3 regions of the Hafnia alvei genome follow, and region 2 is predicted to be linked to each of the others. Evidence: predicted binding sites of a transcription regulator. Region 2 holds the regulator's gene; each other region holds the start of a gene.
What was found. The regulator sigma-54, encoded in region 2, starts transcription at its own class of promoters, with help from an activator protein. The targets are predictions, from matches to a motif close to GTTGGCACANNTTTCGCTNT.
Positions count from the first base shown of each region.

Region 1: the regulator sigma-54 is predicted to act here: its motif matches at 1,830-1,849, upstream of hycA (formate hydrogenlyase regulator HycA).
Region 3: the regulator sigma-54 is predicted to act here: its motif matches at 1,624-1,643, upstream of hydN (electron transport protein HydN).

Region 1 covers NZ_OZ061315.1:822,779-826,049, forward strand. Annotated here, with positions in the region: gene flhA (formate hydrogenlyase transcriptional activator FlhA) at 1-1,657, shown strand, start outside; gene hycA (formate hydrogenlyase regulator HycA) at 1,969-2,433, shown strand; gene hypE (hydrogenase expression/formation protein HypE) at 2,647-3,271, opposite strand, start outside.
Region 2 covers NZ_OZ061315.1:4,079,609-4,082,879, forward strand. Annotated here, with positions in the region: gene lptB (LPS export ABC transporter ATP-binding protein) at 1-585, shown strand, start outside; gene rpoN (RNA polymerase factor sigma-54) at 717-2,150, shown strand; gene hpf (ribosome hibernation promoting factor) at 2,174-2,461, shown strand; gene ptsN (PTS IIA-like nitrogen regulatory protein PtsN) at 2,586-3,050, shown strand; gene rapZ (RNase adapter RapZ) at 3,193-3,271, shown strand, end outside.
Region 3 covers NZ_OZ061315.1:833,330-836,600, reverse strand. Annotated here, with positions in the region: gene AB3Y96_RS04010 (hypothetical protein) at 176-1,075, shown strand; gene AB3Y96_RS04005 (PAAR domain-containing protein) at 1,076-1,339, shown strand; gene hydN (electron transport protein HydN) at 1,722-2,267, shown strand; gene fdhF (formate dehydrogenase subunit alpha) at 2,408-3,271, shown strand, end outside.

The DNA.
Region 1 (3,271 bases), 3.3 Mb from region 2:
GGTAGTTGCTAGCGTATTAGAGAATATCCTTGAGCGTGAACATGTTCAGCTTGAGGAAGAGAGCCTGCGCCGCGAGCGCGATCACTATCGCATTTTGGTGGACGTCACGAATGCCGTCACCTCTAAGCTTGAGCTCGATGGGCTGGCTGCGGAGGTTTCCAAAGAGATCCATCGTTTCTTCGGCATCGACTATATCGGCCTGTCGGTTTTTGATGAACAGGAAGATCGTTTTAAAGCCTATGTCGCCTGCTACCAAAGCGGAAAACCGGTGCTGCGTGAACAAAAATATCTGCCGCTGGAGGGCTCCCTTGCCCAACAGGTGGTGCAAAGCGAAGAGATGCTGTTGATGGATTTGCAGGACTCAGCGCGTCTTGCTCCGCAGGATCGCCAGCTAGCGCAGATGCTTGCGTTTGGCCATCAGACCATCTGCCAACTGCCGCTGATCTTTGGTAATAAAGTGCTAGGCGTTCTGAAACTGGCGCAGTGCCAGCCCGCGATATTCAGTGATAATAACCTTAAGCTGCTGCGTCAAATTGCGGCACGTATCGCCATCGCGGTGGATAACGCGCTGGCATACGGTGAAATATCGCGCCTGAAAGATAGCTTGGTACACGAGAATCGCTATTTAACCGAACAAATTCGCCAAGGCAGCGATTTTGGTGAAATCGTTGGTCAAAGCGCGGCGATAAAAAGCGTGTTGGAACAGGTTGAAATGGTGGCTTCGAGCGACTGTAGCGTGCTGATCCTGGGTGAAACGGGAACAGGCAAGGAGTTGATCGCACAGGCTATTCATAATCTCAGCACACGCAATCAAAAGCGCATGGTTAAAATGAACTGCGCCGCCATTCCTAGTGGCCTGATGGAAAGTGATTTATTCGGCCATGAGAAGGGCGCTTATACCGGCGCAACGTCACAGCGAATGGGGCGTTTTGAGCTGGCGAATAAGAGCTCGCTATTTTTGGATGAGGTGGGTGATATTCCGCTTGAGCTTCAACCAAAATTGCTGCGCGTATTGCAGGAGCGAGAAATTGAGCGACTGGGCGGGAATAAAATTATTCCGGTAGATGTGCGCCTGATTGCCGCGACCAATCGCGATCTGAAACAGATGGTGCTGGATCGTGAATATCGCAGCGATCTCTATTATCGCCTTAATGTTTTTCCTATTGTGATCCCGCCTTTGCGTGAACGCCCAGAAGATATTCCACTGCTGGTCAAATTCTTCACGCGCAAAATAGCTAAACGTATGAATCGCACTATCGATAGTATTCCAACGGAAACCATCCGCATGCTGTGCGATTTACCGTGGCCGGGTAATATTCGTGAGCTGGAAAATATCATTGAGCGTGCCGTTATCTTAACGCGTGGGCCGGTATTAAACTTGCAACTTAACGAGCTGCAATATCACCTTTCGCCACCGTTGGTGAATAAGCCTGCGCAAGCGGCGCCTTCTGCATGGTCAGTGACACCGCCTGCGGAAAAGGCGGCGCACGATCCAGCGCAGGGCGGTGAATTCAGCGAGCGTGAGCGCATTCTGGCGGCATTGCGTGAGTCTAACGGTATCGTGGCTGGCCCTCGTGGTGCTGCGGCACGGCTTGGGCTGAAACGCACCACGTTGATTTCCCGTATGCAGCGCTTAGGCATTTCTGCGAAGGACTAAAAACCTCTCCTCGCACGGGCGGAAATGTACGTTTTTCGCCCGTGTCATAGCGTCGACATAAGTGTCGACACGTCATCACTCGCCAGAACCATCCCGCCTGTTTATCTTGTCACTTTGAATGATTAATTCCCGTAATTATCTGAATAACATTGGTTATTTAATTATTTTATTTATTGGCACGGATTATGCTTTTGTAGTGATTGAAACGCTCAACGCTGCCGAATGTCGGCCTGATTGAGCGTCAAACAATCAGTGGGGCGATGCCCTAGGTAACACACTCCAACCCACAATGTGGAGCGAGGCAAAGAAGTATGAAGGTCAGCGAATTAACCGAAAAGTCGCTTTATATCCATGACAAAAATGAAAAATTAATGGCGCAGTGGGCTTTGTATAAAAGCAGCTTAATCAAAGCCGCGACGTCTTCAAAGCTGAAGATTTTTCATGAGTTCAGCTGCGGTGATGGTGACAGCGTTAACTTCACGGTGTTTGATCACTTTATGGTTGAAGTGAAGCTGGCAGATGAGTTTTACAGCAAAAAGATCCAGTACGGACTGCGCATGAACGATGAACAGGGCGAAGATCATTTTGTGGAAATTAGCCATTCAACCATCGATGAGAATGGTCAGATTGATGGCAAGGTTAACAACCGTTCGATGGATGCGGTGTTGGAACACTATCTGGATAAGATCCACGATCTGTATGAAATCTTGTATCAGGCGATGAATACTAACCAGCCGGTGCGGGAATTGCTGGTAGGGAAGTTAGGCACTCATTGATCAATACCTCTCCTTATGCTGAGGAGAGAGTTACCCCACCCCAACCCTCCCCTTCGCAGGGGAGGGAGCAGTTCAGCTTTCGATATTAATTCAGTGCTCGATCGGCTCCTCCTCTTTGCAGAGGAGGGAGCAGTTCAGCTTTCGATATTAATTCAGTGCTCGATCGGCTCCTCCCCTGCGAAGGGGAGGTTGGTAGGGGGACAATCACGAATCTCAACAAATTCTTGGCAGCGGCTCACTGTGTGGTAAATCCAGCAGACGAGAGGTGCCATACATTCCGGTTAGGCGCACTTGTTTTCCTTCTGTCACCACACCAATCGTTGCGGCGTCCACACCCAATGGATGCAGATGCAAGCTATCAAGCACCGCTTGTTCAGCTTCTGGCGCAACGGCTATCACCAGCTTTCCTTCGTTGGCAAAATTCAGCGGCTCTAGCCCTAGGAGTTCACAAATACCGCGCACCGCGCTTTTTACCGGAAGTAATTGCTCGATAACGTCGATACCGCAGCCGCTCGCATTGGAGAACTCATGCATAATGGCGGTCACGCCACCGCGGGTTGCATCACGTAGGGCTCGAACGCCAGGGATATTACGCAGTGGCGCAATCAGCGGAGCCAGTACCGCGCAGTCGCTGGTCAGTTCAGCTTCAAGCCCCAACTGCTCACGCAGATTCAGGATCGTGGCACCGTGATCGCCAAGCGTACCGCTGACGATCAGCTTGTCGCCGGGCTGGATCTCTGACGTTCCCCAGTGAATATCGTTCGGGATCGCGCCAATACCGGCGGTGTTGATAAAGATCTTATCCGCAGCGCCGCGCTGAACCACTTTGGTATCGCCA
Region 2 (3,271 bases):
ATGGTTGTTGGTATCGTGCCTCGTGATGCGGGCCGCATCGAGATTGACGATGAAGACATCAGCCTGCTGCCGCTGCACGCACGTGCTCGCCGTGGGATCGGCTATCTACCGCAAGAAGCCTCTATCTTTCGCCGCCTGAGTGTGTATAACAACCTTATGGCCGTGTTAGAGATTCGCGAAGATCTAACCAAAGAGCAGCGTGCCGATCGTGCCGATGAGCTAATGGAAGAGTTCCACATCGCTCATCTGCGTGACAACCTCGGACAATCGCTGTCCGGTGGTGAACGCCGCCGCGTTGAAATTGCACGCGCTCTAGCCGCAAATCCTAAGTTTATCCTGTTAGATGAACCTTTTGCGGGCGTTGACCCAATCTCTGTTATTGATATTAAAAAAATTATCGAACACCTGCGCGACCGCGGTTTGGGCGTATTGATTACCGACCATAACGTGCGTGAAACGCTAGACGTTTGTGAACGTGCTTATATCGTGAACCAGGGCAACCTGATTGCTCATGGTACGCCATCTGAAATCTTGGCCGATGAGCAGGTTAAACGCGTCTATCTGGGTGAAGAATTCCGTCTGTAACGGCGGCTATCTTGCGTCATATTTACTCTGCGCCATCGTGCAGGGTATACCGCACGGTGGTCTTCATGCGGCCGGACTCTTTTTAGTTTAGCAGGCACTCTGCTTACACCAATGGAAATGAGCTCGCGATTATGAAGCAAGGTTTGCAACTCAGGCTAAGTCAGCAGCTAGCGATGACTCCACAGCTGCAGCAGGCGATTCGCCTGTTGCAATTATCAACGCTAGAGCTTCAGCAAGAGATTCAACAAGCATTAGAAAGCAACCCGCTGCTTGAACAAGATGACACTCACGATGAAATCGAAACTTCAACGGAAGAAGTCAACGAAGAGCTGGACACACGCGAACAGCTAGAGCAGCCGGATATGCCGGAAGAACTTCCTCTCGATGCCACATGGGACGAAATTTATACGGCTGGCACCCCATCAGGAACAGGAACGGACTACAGCGACGACGAGCTACCGATCTATCAGGGGGAAACTACCCAGACCCTGCAAGATTATCTAATGTGGCAAGTTGAACTCACCCCGTTTAGCGATACCGATCTGGCTATTGCCACCGCCATCGTCGATGCCGTGGATGATACTGGCTACCTCACCTCTTCTCTCGACGATATTTTAGAGAGCATGGGCGATGAACACGTCATGATGGATGAAGTCGAAGCGGTACTTAAACGCGTACAGCGTTTCGACCCCGTTGGCGTTGCCGCCCGCGATCTGCGTGATTGCCTGCTGGTTCAGCTCTCCCAGTTCACCGATGGAACGCCTTTCCTTATCGAAGCACGCCTCATTGTTGATAAGCATTTAGATCTCTTAGCGAATCACGATTTCCGTAATCTGATGCGTTCGACTAAGCTAAAAGAAGATGTCCTCAAAGCGGCGATGCAGCTGATCCAAACGCTCGATCCGCGCCCAGGGCTTTCTATCAATACCGGCGAATCCGACTACGTGATCCCAGATGTTTTGGTGCACAAACATCAGGGCCGTTGGGGCGTTGAATTAAATCAGGACAGCGTTCCACGTCTCAAAATTAATCAGCATTACGTCTCGCTCGGCGCACAAACCCGAAGCGATAGCGATACCCAGTTCATCCGCAGCAATCTGCAAGAAGCGAAGTGGCTGATTAAAAGTCTGGAAAGCCGTAATGAGACCTTGCTGAAAGTGTCACGCTGTATCGTAGAACAGCAGCAGGCATTTTTTGATAATGGCGCTGAGTTCATGAAGCCGATGGTGCTGGCTGATATTGCCCAGCAGGTCGAAATGCATGAATCCACCATCTCGCGCGTGACAACGCAGAAGTTTCTGCACAGCCCGCGAGGCATATTTGAACTGAAATATTTCTTCTCAAGTCACGTCAGCACCGAAGATGGCGGCGAAGCTTCCTCAACGGCGATCCGTGCACTAGTGAAGAAACTCGTTGCGGCGGAGAACCCTGCCAAACCGTTGAGCGACAGCAAGCTAGCGACCTTGCTTGCCGATCAGGGTATTATGGTTGCCAGACGTACCGTTGCGAAATACCGAGAGTCTTTGTCCATCCCACCGTCAAACCAACGCAAACAATTGGTTTGACCATAACAGAGAAGGAAGACACTATGCAGCTCAACATTACCGGACACCATGTCGAAATTACCGAAGCTTTGCGCGAATTCGTCACCACAAAATTTGGCAAGCTCGAGCAATATTTTGACCGAATAAATCAGGTTTATGTCGTACTGAGCGTGGAGAAAATCCAACACATTGCGGAAGCAACGGTACATATTAACGGCGGTGAGCTGCATGCTACCTCGGAGCAGCTAGATATGTATGCTGCTATTGATACTCTGGTTGATAAACTGGCGCGCCAGCTCAATAAACATAAAGACAAATTGAAACAACACTAGCGTTTAAATAGTTTAAACGCCTGCTGACTTCATCGGCCTGTTTCTTCCATGAAACGGGCCGATAAGCCATCATGGGGAGCATGAAAAATCAGCCCTTTGGTCTGATTTAAATGAAGAAGATGAGATGAGTAACGATTTAACTATGCCATTAACCTCCGTACTGAGTCCGGAGTGCACACGCAATGCAGTTCACTGTTCCAGCAAGAAGCGCGCACTGGAAATTATCAGCGAACTGGCGGCTGCACAGCTGAACCTGCCACCACAGATCGTCTTTGATGCGATCTTAACGCGTGAGCGTATGGGGAGCACCGGCATTGGCAACGGCATTGCGATTCCTCACGGCAAGCTTGAGGAAGACACCCTGCGAGCCATTGCGGTTTTCATTCATCTAGAACAGCCGATAAGCTTTGATGCTATCGATAATCAACCCGTTGACCTGCTGTTTGCCTTGCTGGTCCCTGCAGACCAATGCAAAACCCACTTACAAACACTCGCTATCATGGCGCAGAAATTGGCCGATAAAGGCGTCTGCCGCCAACTACGCAGCGCGCAAAGCGATGATGAGCTGTACAAAATCATTACAGAATAATGCGTTAGCACGCTGTCAAAACAGTGGCAGGATGTGCTGCGTCACGTTACATTGGGTATAACAATTTGTGATAGACCTCCTTTGGGAGGTCAAATTTCCACAGACAGCCATGCGGCTGTCCGAACTCAAGGGGAGTTGTGACATGGTGCTGATGATTGTCAGCGGCCGTTCCGGTTCAGGGAAATCCGTTGCGTTACGTGCGCTTGAGGACATGGGATTTT
Region 3 (3,271 bases), 3.2 Mb from region 2:
TCTATTACCCTCTCAATATAGTTGCATCACTTATCTGGTATCCCATTACCAAAATTTTCAATATTAAACCCCACCCAGTCCCAGAAGAAGCCTACGAAGGTGACGACAGTATACGTGTAACACCAGAAATGGCGGCCAAAGGAATCAGGCCGTGAAGCCTAATAGGAGCAATAGTATGTTAACAACAACGGAGGTTACTTGTGATTATCCTGGAAAAAAATTTAAACCTGAAGATGCATGGATTGGTAATCAGTTAGTTTCTATTAGCGATAACTGTTTAGAGATTCAAACCGCTAAGTTGGCATTCAGTTCTTTTTTAGGGCGTTTTTGGGCGCAAGCTATTTTATTAATTATTTTTTATATTGGTAGCCAAATGCCCGCCTCGTATCTACCAGGTATACCAGGATTATTATCACTAATATCAGTCGATATCGCTATTCTCTACAACGCTATGCTTAATATCAAAAAAAACTCTAACATTATTTTTAACCGTGCTACACAAATGGTCTACGTGCATCATGAGGGAATAGATTACATTTCGCCATGGAGTTCTTTATTATGGACTAGTACGATTAATATTAATGGAATAACTAAAATATATTTTACTTTATTACATAAGGACCCAGATAACACCCAATCGATTCATCACGTAGAATTAAGTAATGATAACCGCTCTGTAATGCACGGCTTAACAACATTTATCAATGTATTTATGCAGCAAGGCCATAAGGAATTAGTTATTCCTAAGGTTTATGAGTGGCGTAGCGTATTCAATACAAAAGTTACGCTTTCTCCCTCCGAGATCTGGCAGCACTATGCCCCTTGGCCTTTTCGTCGCCGATATTGCGATTCGGTAGAAATGAATATGAAAATCATACTTTGGCCAATTTGGACATTTTTGCTTTTCCCGCTTCTTACTCTCTTTGCTCTAAGTTGGTGGCTAATATGCAAGATTTTTAAAATTACACCTGCTTCAGTACCAGTTGCCGCCCGCCAAGAAGATAACAGCGAGCGATACACACCGCAATTTGCAGCAAATCGGCTGAAACCTTTCGAGGAAGATAAAGGAGAATAAATGAAACCATTAATCGTATTAGGTGATAAAACCAACCATGGTGGCGTTGTTGTTAGCGCTCAAGCAGGCTTTACTCAAGACGGTATACCTGTTGCCGCTCAAGGGGACCTAGTGACTTGCCCTATATTGGGCCATAGCCCGTCAACTATTATTGCCTCGGGAAGTGGCTTTACTTTAAGCGGCAAACAAGCTGCGCATGATGGCGATCAAACCACCTGTGGTGCGAAACTGATCGCTAGCCACTTTACCGTCCGGCATGAGTAAATCATCTTATCCCGAGCACTTTGTTCGATGAGGGCTCGGGTACCAACATATCAAAATGATTCGCGTTTTATCAGCTAAAGCCTCCCATTATCACCGCCAAGATCAACGAGTGAGATCTCCATTCCAACGATAATGTTGCCGATGTCGTATCGCGCAAATTATTCGACACTTATGTCGAATTTCCCTGTCGAGCTGGCAATTCAGCGCGCTATTTTTGGCGTTTAAAAAATCAGATTAGAAAGCAACCTTCTAATTTAAAACAAAAAAACACCCGTTCAAATACAGTTGGCATGATGTGTGCTTACTAGTACCGATAAGCAATCTGAGCATAGGCAGGTTCTTTCTGCCTCACTAAATATAATGAGAAATCAGGAGTTAATTGATGAACCGGTTCGTCATTGCAGATCCTAAAAAATGTATCGGCTGCCGTACCTGTGAAGTCGCCTGCGTCATGGCTCACCGTGAAGACAGCGAACTTCACAACCTGTCCAAAGACAACTTCACCCCACGCATTCACGTTATTAAAGGGGAAAACGTCAGCACAGCGATCCTGTGTCGCCAGTGCGAAGATGCCCCTTGTGCCAACGTTTGCCCAAACGGTGCCATTACTCGCCAAAAAGACTTTATCTATGTGTCACAGGAAAAATGTATCGGCTGCAAAACCTGCGTGGTTGCTTGCCCATACGGCACGATGGAAGTGATCACTTCTCCGGTCGTTCGTCAAAACGGCGCCTCCGCCATGATGGTTTCCTCTAAGGCTGAAGCCAATAAATGCGACCTGTGCCACAACCGCGCTAATGGCCCTGCGTGCGTTGAAACCTGTCCAACCAATGCATTAAAGCTTATCGACCGCAATGCTATGCAAGACATGATCAATGAAAAACGCCGTCGTGCAGCGCTCGATACCACAATCGATTTCATGTTCTAACGGTTTCACATTTTAACGCTTTCATCTCATGCAGTTTTAAATCCTATTGATTGAAGTTGCCGTTTACTTGCAGCGACTTCAAAACCAAAAGGCTTGATTAACAACCATTCATTATCCCCGGTTCGGGGTAAGGTCTCGTTATGAATTCACCTACAGTGAATAACTCAATCGTTGTCAATAATCTCGACGTTGTGAAAAGTAAAGTCGTCACCGTCTGCCCTTACTGCGGCGCAGGATGCAAAATCAACCTTTGTGTTGAAAACGGTAAAATAGTCCGTGCCGAAGGCGCAAACGGCGTCACCAATCAGGGTGAGCTTTGTCTGAAGGGTTATTTTGGCTGGGATTTTCTCAACGATACAAAACTGCTAACGCCGCGCTTGAATGAGCCAATGATCCGCCGAGAAAAAAGCGGAAAATTTGAAGTGGTCTCTTGGGATGAAGCCATCCGCTATACCGCTCAGCGCCTAAAAGAAATCAAACAAAAATACGGCGCGAAATCGATTATGCATACCGGTTCCTCACGCGGAACAGGCAATGAAACCAACTATGTGATGCAGAAGTTTGCTCGCGCAGTGACCGGCAATAACAACGTTGACTGCTGTGCGCGTGTCTGCCACGGCCCGTCGGTTGCTGGCTTGCAACAAACGCTGGGCAACGGTGCTATGAGCAACTCCATCACCGATATCGAAAACTCGAAATGCCTGCTAGTTTTTGGCTATAACTGCGCGGACTCCCACCCTATCGTGGCGCGTCGCGTGATTAAGGCCAAAGAAAAAGGTGCCAAAATCATCGTTTGCGATCCACGCAAAATAGAAACGGCGCGCATTGCCGATCAGCATCTGCAAATGAACAATGGCACCAATATGGCGCTGGTGAATGCCTTTGCCCACGTCCTGATTGAAGAAAATCTTTACGACAAAAGCTACGTGGCTAATTTCACCGAAGGCTTCGAGGAGTATCGCAAAATCGTTGCCGACTACAGCCCTGAAGCCGTCGAAAAACTG